One region of the Frankia sp. RB5 genome, then DNA from elsewhere that is predicted to be linked to it. Evidence: riboswitches for the same ligand, from Rfam matches in the RefSeq annotation. Region 1 holds a riboswitch; each other region holds the start of a gene.
The links. A riboswitch is a leader RNA that binds a small molecule or an ion and turns the genes downstream of it on or off. The one in region 1 is predicted to bind cobalamin.

Region 1 (4,276 bases):
CGGCCGTCGCGACGAGCAGGCCGGCTCGCCGTGGCCTCGGCGGCGGGGACGCCGTGTCGGTGCCGGCGTCCCCGGTCCCGGCGTGCGTGCCGGGGGCGTCGGGCTGCCCGGCCGCGGCCGGTAGGCCCACGACGACGGTGGTCTCCCAGCCGCGCCGGGCCTCGGCGTCGCCGGCCCGCACCGGATCGGGTTCGTCGTCGCCGAGCAGGCTCGACAGCAGCTGCCGGGCGGTCGGCCGCCGCGCGGGATCCTTGTGCAGGGCCCGGGAGACGATCGGCTCGAGATCCGCCGGCAGCTCGCGCAGATCCGGCGGGTCGAAGCGCACCCGGGACGCCATGTCCGCGAAGCCCCCGTCCCCGAAGGGCGTGCGACCCGTCGCCGCGTAGACCACCACGCCGGCCCAGGCGAAGATGTCCGCGGCGTAGGTGATCTCGACCTGGCCTCCGTGCAGGGCGAGCTGCGCCTGCTCGGGAGCCATGAACGCGGGGGTGAGCCACTGGGGGACGGCCGGCTCGGTCCGGACGTCGCCGGTGTCCCGCCCGAGCAGGGCCGAGGCCACGCCGAAGTCGATGACCCGGGGTCCGTGCAGCGCGAGCAGGACGTTTCCGGGCTTGAGATCGCGATGCACGATGCCGGCGTGGTGAATGGCGCGCAACGCGGTCGCGACGCCGATCGCGAACCGCTTCGTGTCGTTTCCCGACAGCGTCTCGCCCTCGGTCACCTGGCGGCGCAGGTCCGGCCCGTCGACGTACTCCGTGGCGAGAAAGGGAGTGTCCCCGGTGCTGACGTCGATCACGGCGGCGGTGCAGAACGGGTCGACCCGCTGCGCGTTCCGGATCTCCCGAAGGAATCGGTCCCGGAAACCGGGGTCGGCGACGTATTCAGCCCGGATGACCTTCACCGCCACGGGTGTGCCGCGGCTGGTGACGGCGTAGTAGACGGTCCCCATCCCGCCTTCGCCGAGGACCCGCAGCACCTCGTACTCCCCGATCCACCTCGGATCGAACGGCCGCAGGGGCTCGCCGGGGAGCAGCGGCGCCGGGAAGGACGGCTCGCTCATCCCTGCTGCCCGCACGAAAAGTGACATTTCCACCGGGTGCGGAATGGCTGGCCAGGGCGTGGCTGACGCGGGGTCGCCGGAGAGGTCCGCATCGGGCGGTCGGCGCTGCAGGGCCGCCGGGTATCCCCGGCCTGACGTTCGGATACCCGCGTGCCGATGCCTGTCACCATTCTCCCCGACGCCTTGTTCCCCACCAGGACGCGACCGGATCGTGCCCCTGCCGGGACGTCCAGCGTGGGCCATGACCATACCGGAGAGAAAAGCCCGTCACGAGGAGGCCGGCCGCCACCCGGGATTTCGCGAGGCGCCGGAATGCGGGTGGTGGGGCCGGCGCGGGTGATCGGAGGGTACGGTGCTGGGTGGCGATGTTCGCGGGGTGCCCCGGGTGACCGGGGAGAATCGGGAAGCCGGTGGGAGTCCGGCACGGGCCCGCCGCGGTGACCGGGGAGTCGCCGTCCACGCGCGCACGCGCGGCCACTGGGCCTGACCGGCCTGGGAAGGCGGACGGTACGACGTCGATCCGGAAGTCCGAAGACCGGCCCCGCCTCGACGCCGCCCGTCCAGGGCGGCCCGACAGCGGGAGCCTGCCATGCCCGTCCACCATGATCTGGATGACCACCTGCGGCGTGCCGCGCTGTACGAGCTGGTACACCGCCGCCGGGATGTGCGCGGCGAGTTCACCGGCGCGCCGGTCGCGGCCGAGGTGCTCACCCGCATCCTCGCCGCCGCGCACGCCGCGCCGAGTGTGGGGCTCAGCCAGCCCTGGGACTTCGTCCAGATCATCGACGGCGGGACCCGGCGAGCCTTCCACCGTCACGTCCAGCGGGAACGGGCGGTGTTCGCGGACACGTTGACGGGGGAACGGGCCGAGCGGTTCGCCCGGATCCGCATCGACGGGGTGCTCACGTCGTCCCTGTCGCTGGTCGTGACCTATGACCCGGCGCGCGGCGGGCCGGCGGTGCTCGGCCGGCACGCCATCGCCGACGCGGGCCTGTACTCCGTGTGCCTGGCGGTGCAGAACCTGTGGCTCGCCGCGACCGCCGAGGGGCTCGGCGTGGGCTGGGTGTCGTTCTACCGGGAGGAGTTCGTGCGGGACCTGCTCGGCATCCCGGCCGGGATCCGACCGGTCGCCTGGCTGTGCCTCGGGCCGGTGACGCGGCTCGCCGCTCGGCCCGACCTGGAACGGCATGGATGGGCCCGGCGCCGCCCGCTGGCCGACGTCGTGCACGCCGAGCGGTGGGGGGCACGCGGCGAACCGGCATCGGCGGGGACGGCCTGCGGCCGGGACTGACCCGGAGGTGGGACGCCCGGTCGGGCGGCGCGCGGCCTGATCGGGCGCGCCCGGCCGGGCGGCGACGAGCGCGGACGCGCCGTGTGGCGGGCGGGCGCACCGCATGGGCGGGCCGCGTCAGTGCAGGGCGACGGCCGTGCGGGCGCGCCGCATTCCCGACGGGGGCGGGCGCCGCCATCCCCCGGTGAGCAGAACCATAGTCGCGCCGGTCCGCGCGCCCGCGTGCGTGCTGCATTCTGGCCTCGGACATCGACGGCCGATCCGCCCGGCGGCAGCGCCGAACCGGAGTTACCCGGCAGGGTGATGCCAGGCCATCTGGCGGAGTCGGCGCGGGAGAGGGGACGCGGGCGCGAAATGTGGGGAGAGGGAGAATCCGCCGCGCGCCGGTGAGAACGCGCCGCGCGCCGGTGAGGTCATGTCACGCGCTGACGGGGAGGCTGGCCGGTGGGACGGGAATCGGGTCCGGGTCGCGGGACATCCCCGCGGGGCGGCGGCATGTCCGACGGCCGGCCAGGGACGGCGCCGGTGGGGTGACGGGGCGGCGGGGCGGGTGGTGCCCGGCCGGGGGTCCCCGTCGATCGATCTGGATCTCCGCAGCGAACTGGAACTCCACAGCGAAGTGGTGATGGCACCGAGTGGTTAGAAAGCTGGGAAGTTCCTACATCCTGGAATCCCGGGTCGGTCGGGGTGGCATGGGTGAGGTGTGGCGCGGGCGCGACGAGGCGGGAAACGTCCTCGCCTTCAAGCTCCTGCTGCCGCACTTCACGGCCGACCCCGGGGTGGTGGCCCGCTTCATGCGCGAGCGGGCCATTCTCATCCGCGTCCAGTCGCCCTTTGTCGTGGCCATTCACGACCTGGTCGCCGAGCGCGGCGACCTGGCCATCGTGATGGAGTTCGTCGAAGGCTCCGACCTGCGCCACGAACTGCACCGCCGCCGCACGCTGCCTCCCGCGGAGGCCGTCTCCCTCGTCGTCGACGTGCTCGCCGGCCTGGGCACCGCCCACCGGCTGGGGATCGTGCACCGCGACCTCAAGCCGGAGAACGTGCTGCTCGACCGCCGTGACGGCCGCACGCGGCCGAAGGTCTCTGACTTCGGCGTCGCCGGTCTGATGGCCTCCGCGACCCGGCTGACGGTGCCGGGCGGCATGCTCGGCACCCCGCTGTACATGGCGCCCGAGAGCGTCGACGGTGGCCCGGTCGGGCCGGCCGCGGACGTGTACGCGGCCGGCACGATGCTCTACGAGATGCTCTGCGGCGTCGCGCCGTTCGCCGGGCGGGAGATGCTGTCCATCCTGCGCGCGCACGCCGACCTCGTGCCCGGCCGACCCCCGGGGGTGCCCGATGCGCTGTGGTCGGTGCTCGCCGCGATGCTCGCCAAGGACCCCGCCGCCCGCCCCGGCGCGGACCGTCTGCGCGCCCTGCTGCCCGGGCTCGTGGGGCTGCCCGCGAGTCGCGCGCTCGGCGACCCGCCGGCGTCGGCGCGGCTGCCGGGCGCGAGCGGAGGCGCGGCGACGGTGCGGGTGCGAGGGCGCGCGGATCCCGCGGGCCTCGCCGGATCGTCGGCGACCGCCCGGCTGGGCCAGCCGGGAGAGGCGGCGGCCGCCGTCATGACGCCCCTGCCGGGCGACTGGCCCGGCGGAGACTCCCTCGGCGCCGCCCCCGCCTTCCCGGCGGACGCCGTCACCGCGGTCGTACTGGCGGCGACCGGCGGTCCGTCCGACGCGGACCGTGCCCCGTCCGGCGCCGCGCCCATGGAGGGGGAGGACGGGGAGGCGGTCGCCCTGCCGTCGGCGCGGCAACCGACTTCGCCCCCCGCCCCCGCGGACGGTGGGGACGATCCGGTGACGACCCCGGTGCCCCTGGCATTGGCGGCCCCGATGCCGTCAGCGCCGGCGTCATCGTCGGCATCCGGGGTGTCGTCGGCA
Region 2 (4,276 bases), on a different contig from region 1:
CTCGCCGTCGTCGTCGTGGGAGCGGTCGACGTAGAGGTCGCCGGGCGGCGGGCCCCAGTGGCGTTCGACGGCCTCGCGCAGGTCGGCGGGCAGCGTGGCGTACCAGGAACGGTAGGCGGCGGCGGTGATGCGCACCGGGTTGCCGGCGAGCTGCTCCTCGGTCAGCCACGCCGGGTCCTGCCCGCCGGCGGCGATGATCGCGTGGATGAGGGCGTCGCCGTCGCCGGCCGCCACGCCCGGCAGCGCGTCCGGGCCGTCGGCGGGGCCGATGTCGTAGCCGGCGTCGCGCATCGCCCGCAGCAGTGCGACGGCGCTCGCCGGGGTGTCGAGGCCGACCGCGTTACCGATGCGGGCGTGCTTCGTCGGGTAGGCGGACAGCATCAGCGCGATCCGGCGCCGCGCCGGTGGGATGTGGCGCAGCCGGCCGTGGGCGAGGGCGATGCCGGCGACCCGGTCGGCCCGTTCCGTATCGGCGACGTAGCTGGTCAGGCCGTCCTCGTCGACCTCCTTGAAGGAGAACGGGACGGTGATGAGCCGGCCGTCGAACTCGGGGATCGCGACCTGGGTGGCCGCGTCCAGCGGGGACAGGCCGTCGTCCGAGCCGGCCCACGCCTCCCGGCCGCCGGTCAGGCACAGCCCTTGCAGGATCGGGATGTCGAGGGCTGCCAGAGCACCAACGTCCCAGGCCTCGTCGTCGCCGCCCGCGCCCACCGCCGCCGGCTGGCTGCCACCCGCGGCGAGCACCGTGACGACCAGCGCGTCCACCTGGCCGAGAACCTCGAGCAGCCCCGGCTCCGCGGCGCGCAGCGACGCGCAGAACACCGGCAGTGCCCGCCCGCCCGCCCGTTCCACCGCCGCGCACAGATCCTCGACGAACGCCGTGTTGCCAGCGACATGATGTGCCCGGTAGTACAGGATCCCGATCACTGGCACGGGGCTGGCGGTCCCGGTCCCGGTCCCGAGTGTGGCAACGGGCTCGGCCGCGAGCTTGGACGCGGCCATGGGCCGGGGCGCGGCGGCGGAGTCGCGAGTCGCGGCGGCCGGGCGGTCGAGGACGCCCCAGGACGGTGTGGTGATCGGCGGGGCGAATCCGCCGCCGGTGAGCAGCAGCGTGTCGGCGAGGAAGCGGTGCAGTTCAGCGAGGTTCGCCGGGCCGCCCTCGGCCAGGTAGGCGTGCGCCTCGGCGCAGATCCCGGCCGGCACCGTCGAGATCGCCATCAGCTCGGCGTCCGGGGCACGCTCCCCGCCGAGCACGACCACCGGCCGCGGGCCGGCGAGCAGCGCGTCCAGCCCCTCCTCCCACATCCGCCGGCCGCCGAGGATGCGCACCACGACGACGTCGACGCCGTCGGTCAGGGCGGCGAGGTCCGCGACGTCGACCCGAGCCGGATTGCCGAGCCGGAAGCGGACACCGCTCGCACGCGCCGAGAGCAGGTCGGTGTCCGACGTCGACAACAGCAGGACGGTCGCGTCCAGCTCGCCGGCGGGCGTGGCAGGGGCGGCCAGGCTCTCGGCCGGTGACGTTTCGCCGGGTGACGTTTCGCCGGGTGACGGTTGGACGGGGGGCGTCTGGGCAGGGGTCATGGTCGTGCCTTTCCCGGGGATCCGCGCCCCCGCGTCAGCCGGCCGGTGCCGGACGGCGCCCCGGACCACGGCATGGCGGGACGGACCGTGCCCGTCGCGGGCGAGGCGAGTATCCCGGCTCCCGGATCCGCGCCGCGGGGCTTCGAGGACGAAGCCGCGCCGCGCACGTTCCCCTCAGGCCTTCCCAGCGCGGGCACGCCGCCCGCGTCAGTGGCCGTACGTCGAGGTTCGCTGTCCGGTGACGGTGGCGGGACCGCGCCGGATTCGCACCGGACTTCCTCGCCGCTCGCCGCTCGTGGCCGCCTCACCATCGCAGAGCGGGCACCAGGACTGTCAAGAACGGCAGCTGTCAAGGCCCCGTGCCCGTGACCGTGAGAGCTGTGGGGCGAAGCTCAGCTGCCGACCTCGATGACCCGGCCGCCGCACGTCGCATCAGGTGAGTCACGCGAACGCCGATCAGCCGGCGGGTGCCCGGTTGGCGCACGTATGCTCCGCCGGTGCCCACCAGTCCGCGCGAGCGCGTCGCCGACGCCTGCCCGGGGGTGCTGCGTACGCACGCGGCCGCGGACGGCGCCCTCGCCCGGCTGCGCCTGCCCGGTGGCCTGCTCGACGCCACCGCCGCCCGTGCGCTGGCCGCGTGCGCCCGTGAGTTCGGCGATGGCTACCTGGAGCTGACCTCCCGCGGCAACGTCCAGCTCCGGGGCCTCGCCGACGGCGCCGCCACCATCCTCGCGGCCCGGGCCCGCGCCGCCGGGCTGCTGCCGTCGGACACCCACGAGCGGGTCCGCAACATCGTCGCCTCGCCGCTGTCCGGCCGCGCCGTGGCGTCCTGGCGGGATGTGACGCCGCTCGTCGAGGCCCTGGACCGCGCCCTGTGTGCCGATCCCGCGCTGGCCGCGCTGCCCGGCCGGATCCTGTTCGCCCTCGATGACGGCAGCGGCGACGTCGCCGCCCTCCCCGCCGACCTCACCCTGATCGCGCTGCCGGCGGGCCGTATGCTGCTCCGCGTGGCGGGTGAGCCGCGGGCTGTGCTCCTGCCCGAGCGTTGTGCCATCCCCGCGATCCTCGCCGCCGCGCACGCCTTCCTCGACCTGCTCGCCGCCACGGCACCGGGCGACACGCCCGCCTGGCGCATCGCCGAACTCCCGACCGGCCACGACCGCCTGCTCACCGCCGCCCAGCTCGCTGCCCGCCGCGCACGCACGGACGATCGGGAGCCCCCGGCGGCCACCATCAAGATCATCCAGGCGGGCACGGCGGCCCGGAGCAGGGGCGATGCGTCGGCTGTCACACCAGGGCCGCACCGGCACAGTGATGGTCGGTACGCACTGACCGTGCTGGTCCCGCTCGGGAGACTGCGCGCCGACCAGCTCGACCTGCTCGCCGAGATCGCCGACGAGGCGGCGGGAGACAGTCGGATGGTGGTGACCCCGTGGCGGACGGTCGTCCTGCGTGATCTGGATCCGTCCGCGTCGCAGGGGTTCGGCGCTCGGCTGGCGGCGGTCGGGCTCGTCGTGGATCCGGCGTCCGGTTGGGTCGGCGTCACCAGTTGCGCCGGCCGTCCGGGCTGCGCGCGCGCCCTCGCCGACGTTCGACGCGACGCCGCCCGCTATGCCGCCCACGTCCAGGGATCGACGACGTCGGTGCACTGGTCGGCGTGCGCTCGGCGGTGCGGTCGTCCGGCCGGTGATGTCGTCGACGTGATCGCGGACGAGTCCGGCTATCGCGTACACGGCGGCGAGGAGCTGCCCGCGGATCGCTGGGCGGCGCTGAGTCGTGAGCTGGCGTCGCGCCACGAGTCCGCGTCGCTGCAGGAACTGATGTCGACGTGTGCCGGAACGTCGGGCGCGTCGACCGGACGGGAGGGTGACTGAGTGGACGCGGCGGCGGGAACGGCGGTACCGACGGTGGCGGCGGGAACGCCGCGTCCGGAGTACGTCCGGGACGGGGCGGAGATCTATCGCCGGTCCTTCGCGACGATCCGGGCTGAGGCGCGCCTGGACGGGCTGCCCGTCGACGTGGCCCGCGTCGCCGTCCGCATGATCCACTCCTGCGGGATGGTGGACCTGGTCGACGACCTGGCGTACAGCCCGGGCGTGGTCGCCGCGGCCCGGGCGGCGCTGCTCGACGGCGCGCCGGTGCTGTGCGACGCGCAGATGGTCGCCGCCGGGGTGACGCGCCGCCGCCTGCCCGCCGACAACGAGGTCCTGTGCCTGCTCGGCGATCCGCGGGTGCCGGCGCTGGCCGCCGAGCTCGACACCACCCGCAGCGCCGCCGCCGTCGACCTGTGGGGTGAGCGGCTGGCCGGCGCCGTCGTCGCCATCGGCAACGCGCCCACGGCGCTGTTCCGCCTGCTGGAGCTGCTCGACGCCGGCTCCGTTCCCCGCCCGGCGGCGATCCTCGGCCTGCCGGTCGGCTTCATCGGCGCCGCCGAGTCGAAGCGGGCGCTCGCCGACGACCCGGCGGGCAGCGAGTTCCTCGTCGTCCATGGCCGTCGTGGTGGCAGCGCGATGGCCGTCGCCGCCATCAACGCGATCGCGAGCGAAGACGAGTGAGCGCCGTCGAGGAACGCGGGGCGGGCGGCGCGGGACGGCTGTGGGGTGTCGGCGTCGGCCCCGGGGACCCGGAGCTGATCACGCTCAAGGCGGCGCGGCTCATCGGCGACGCGGACGTGATCGCCTACCACAGCGCC
Region 3 (4,276 bases), on a different contig from region 1:
CGTAGCAGCCGGCGATGGACGCGATGGTGGCGGTCGGCGCGATCGCGAGCAGCAGGCTGTTGCGCAGGCCGTGCACGGCGACGGCGGCCCGCAGCGCCGCCCATCGCTCCGGCTGCGTCGGCGTCACGTCGAAGTGGTCCGGGTGCAGCACCCCGCGGGCGGCCCGCGTCTGGGCGAACGCCGGATGGCGGCCGTGCTCGCGGGCGAGCTCCACGGACCGCTCCAGCGCGGTGAGCGCGATCTCCTCGGCCAGTCTGGTGGACAGCTCCCGGGCGGCGGGGGAGTCGAACGGCAGCCGCAGCGCGAAGAACACGTCCTGCAGGCCCATGACGCCGAGGCCGACCGGCCGCCAGCGGGGGTTGCTCGCGGCGGCCTCGCCGGTCGGGTAGTACGTGATGTCGATCACCCGGTCGAGGAACGTCACCGCCGTGCGGACGGTGGCGCGCAGCCTCGCCCAGTCGATCCGCGTCGCGGGGTCCGTGGGCGGTCCCGCCGCCGCATCCCCCGCCGCGTCCACCGTCGGGTTTGCGATCGGGTCCGCCGATGCTGACGGGTCGCCGTCGCCGGGCGACAGCGCCAGCAGGTGGCGGGCCAGGTTCACCGAGCCGAGGTTGCAGACGGCGGTCTGGCTGTCGCTGGTGACCTCGAGGATCTCGGTGCACAGGTTCGACAGGTGGATGACGTTGGCGGGCTCGGCGGTCTGGTTGCCGGTCCGGTTCGCGGCGTCCTTGAAGGTCATCCAGCCGTTGCCGGTCTGCGCGAGGGTGCGCATCATCCGGGCGTAGAGGTCGCGGGCGGGCAGCTGGCGGACGTAGCGCCCGGCGGCCTCCGCGGCCCGGTAGGCACGGTCGAACGCGTCGCCCCACAGGTCGGTCAGGTCGGGGACCTCGTCGGGGTCCATCAGCGACCAGGTGTCGTCGGCGTGGACGCGGCGCATGAACTCGTCGGGGATCCAGTGCGCGAGGCTGAGGTTGTGGGTGCGCCGGGCGTCCTCGCCGGTGTTGTCGCGCAGCTCGAGGAACTCCTCGATGTCGGGATGCCAGGGCTCCAGGTACACGCAGGCCGCGCCCTTGCGCCGGCCGCCCTGGTTGACGGCGGCGACCGACGCGTCGAGGGTCCGCAGCCACGGCACGATGCCGTTGGACCGGCCGTTCGTGCCGCGGATCAGCGCGCCGCGCGAGCGGACCCGGGAGAAGCCGATCCCGATGCCGCCGGAGAACTTCGACAGCCGGGCGACCTGCCCGTACCGCTCGTAGATCGACTCCAGCTCGTCGCGCGGCGAGTCGACCAGGAAGCAGCTCGACATCTGCGGATGCGCGGTGCCCGCGTTGAACAGCGTCGGTGAGCTGGGCAGGTAGGCGAGCGACGCCATCAGCCGGTACAGCTCCCCGGCCTCGGCGACGTCGTGGGACAGCCCGCAGGCGACGCGCAGCAGCCAGTGCTGCGGGGTCTCGACCAGCAGCCGGGTCCGCGGGTGGCGCAGCAGGTAGCGATCCTGCACGGTGCGCATGCCGAAGTACTCGAAGGCCCGGTCGGCGGCCGGGTCGACGAGCGCGTCCAGCTCGGCGGCGTGAGCGGCGACGAACCTGGCGGTCGACTCGCCGATGAGGCCGAGCCGGTGACCCCGTGCCACACCGGCGCTGAACGAGGTGATCCCCTGGCCGCCGACCTCGTCCGCGATCAGGGCGGCGAGCAGGCGGGCGGCGAGCCGCGAGTACTGCGGCTCGGTGCCGATCAGCTCGGCGGCGGTCCGCACCGCGAGCCGGTCGACCTCCTCGGTCGTCACCCCGTCGTACAGCCCGGCGGCGGTGCGGGCCGCGACCCGCCGCGGGTCGACCCGGTCCAGGTCCTGCGCGCGGCGCGCCACCGCGGCGATGATCCGGGTCACGTCGACGGGTTCGAGCGCGCCGTCGCGACGGCGGACACGCAACGCCTGAGTACCGATCGGGGACGACTCGGTGACGGTCAACATCGCTCCTCGCGCGGGTCCGGTGCGTGGGCTGGACCGGCGGCACGACGGAGCAGGACACCGGCGCGGGACGCGACCCCGAGACGCGGGCACCGGAGACGGCCTGACACGTCGAGGCGGCGCGGCGCGTCTGACAGCACGCGAGCACGCCAGGCCACGGCGATGACCGGCGAGGTGCCCGTGCCCGGACCAGCTCCGGCACGGTGTCCAGACCCTCCCTCGGGGCCGGCGGACCGCCGCGCGTGGGCACGCGCGGCACACTGGCAGGTCTTCGGACTCGCGGGCTCCCGTCGGCATCGCTCTACGCCCGACGGACCTACTGGCCGTCGCGTTTCCCAGGCGCTTCTCGCGCCCAGCGCACCTGACGGTGGTCGCGCCCACTTACCGCTGCGGGGCAGTCCCGGCCTTCCACCGGATTCCCTCTTACGACGGCCGCCCATGGCGGGGGCGGCCGAACCAGTGCGAGGCACACCCTACATATGCGACTCACATGCCTGCAAGTATCCCACATGTTGTGTCGGAGCCCCGGTCGTCCGGAGGGCATCACCTCGCTGTCCGCACTCCGGGGCTCGCGACTCGGCTCCTGGGCTACCGGGATGCGGGCTGAGCCGAGCCGAGTCGCGGAGGAGCCGTCAGGCCGATGTGGCGGCGGGGCGGCCTGCTCGGGTTCGTGGATGGCGGGCAGGCCGCGGGTGCCGACCCGTGACCGCCGCCATCGGCCCGAGAACATCACCGCCGCGTCCGACACTCGCGATCAGGCGAGGGCCGTCGCCGCAGCCGTTCGGTCTGTCAGAGCACGTTGGCGCGGGAGTAGAAGTAGGCCTTGTCCGACCAGCGCGCCGCGGTGCGCCATCGCGGGCCGGTCCTTCACGCCCGCGGAATGGGCACGGTACGCCCCGGGCGAGGATTCTCGGCGGATCTGCCCATAGCGTGCGGGGTATGTGGGTGGGCACCGAGGGTTTCGCGGATGGTGCGGGTGAGTGTGGCGGCGGTGAAGGGCTTGTCGAGGAAGGCGACGGCGGCGCCCTCGATCCGTTCGTCGAGAACGCCATGCGTATGCGCCGAGGTGTATACGACGGGAAGGTCAGGGATGATCTTTGTGAGGCGGTCGGCCAGCTGGCGGCCGTTCGTGCCGGGCATGATGACGTCCGTAAGGAGCAGGTCGATGGTGGGATGGCGTCGCGCCAGGTCGAGTGCCTCCTGGCCGTTCGCGGCGGCGAGCACTCGGTAGCCGGCGGCCGTGAGAATGCGTTCGGTCAGTTCGCGGACCGCGGGGTCATCCTCGACCAGCAGAATGGTCTCGTCGCCGTTGGCGAGGCGCTCGGCGCCGGGGTCGGCCGGCCGCTGGTCGACGACCGCGGCGACCACCGGCAGGTAGACCCGGAACGTGCTGCCGGCGTGGGGCGCCGAGCTGACGGTGATGTGGCCGCCGGCCTGCCGGATGATGCCGTAGGCGGTCGACAGCCCCAGACCGGTGCCCTTGCCCTGGTCCTTGGTGGTGAAGAACGGCTCGAAGGCCCGGGCCTGGACCTCCGGCGGCATGCCATGGCCGGTGTCGGTGACGGTGAGCACCACCTGGCCGCCTGATGGGAGGCCGAGGCGGCGGGATTCGTGCGCGTCGAGGTCGACGTGGTCGGTGGCTATCGTGAGCCGGCCGCCGTCCGGCATCGCGTCCCGGCCGTTGACGACCAGGTTGACGATCACCTGTTCGAGCTGCACGTGATCGGCCCAGACCGTGGCCGGGGCGGCACCGGTCCGGACAGCCAGCTCGACGTCCTCGCGGATCAGGCGACGCAGCATCTCCTCGAGACCGCCGACCAGCTCGTTGAGATCGACGGCCCGCGGCTTCGCCGCCTGGTTGCGGGAGAACGCGAGCAGCTGGCGGGTCAGCCCGGCGGCCCGGTCGGCCGCGCCGCGGATCGCGGTCAGGTCGGCCCGTGCCGGTCCGTCGGTCTGGGCCAGCAGCATCGCCGCGTAGCCGTCGATCACGGTCAGCAGGTTGTTGAAGTCGTGGGCGACACCGCCGGCGAGCTGGCCGACCGCGTCGAGACGCTGCGCCTGGCGCAGCTGGGCTTCGGCGATCTTCTGGTCGGTGACGTCGGCGACCATGGCCAGGAATCCCTCGACCTCACCGGTCGCGCCGACCCGAGCGGTCAGGGCGACCTGGGCGGACACCGGTCGCCCCGCGGCATGGCACAGCCCGACCTCGACGCGTTGGGTCCCGTCGCGGCGGGCCCGCGTCAGCCCGTCGATGATCTTCGAATGGTCCTCGTCGACGACCAGGTCCACGAGATCCAGCTCGGGCAG

Region 2: another riboswitch for cobalamin. It lies ahead of AC6EXY_RS07790 (cobaltochelatase subunit CobN); the one in region 1 lies ahead of bluB (5,6-dimethylbenzimidazole synthase).
Region 3: another riboswitch for cobalamin. It lies ahead of AC6EXY_RS04920 (ribonucleoside-diphosphate reductase subunit alpha); the one in region 1 lies ahead of bluB (5,6-dimethylbenzimidazole synthase).

The regions. Positions count from the first base shown of each region.
Region 1 covers NZ_JCBATA010000068.1:38,636-42,911, forward strand. Annotated here, with positions in the region: gene AC6EXY_RS27290 (serine/threonine-protein kinase) at 1-1,060, opposite strand, end outside; cobalamin riboswitch at 1,421-1,618, shown strand; gene bluB (5,6-dimethylbenzimidazole synthase) at 1,650-2,351, shown strand; partial or broken gene AC6EXY_RS27300 (serine/threonine-protein kinase) at 3,044-4,276, shown strand, end outside.
Region 2 covers NZ_JCBATA010000011.1:39,542-43,817, forward strand. Annotated here, with positions in the region: gene AC6EXY_RS07790 (cobaltochelatase subunit CobN) at 1-1,584, opposite strand, end outside; cobalamin riboswitch at 1,693-1,864, opposite strand; gene cobG (precorrin-3B synthase) at 2,082-3,458, shown strand; gene AC6EXY_RS07800 (precorrin-8X methylmutase) at 3,459-4,139, shown strand; gene AC6EXY_RS07805 (precorrin-2 C(20)-methyltransferase) at 4,136-4,276, shown strand, end outside.
Region 3 covers NZ_JCBATA010000006.1:137,819-142,094, reverse strand. Annotated here, with positions in the region: gene AC6EXY_RS04920 (ribonucleoside-diphosphate reductase subunit alpha) at 1-1,972, opposite strand, end outside; cobalamin riboswitch at 2,215-2,445, opposite strand; gene AC6EXY_RS04915 (hybrid sensor histidine kinase/response regulator) at 2,837-4,276, opposite strand, start outside.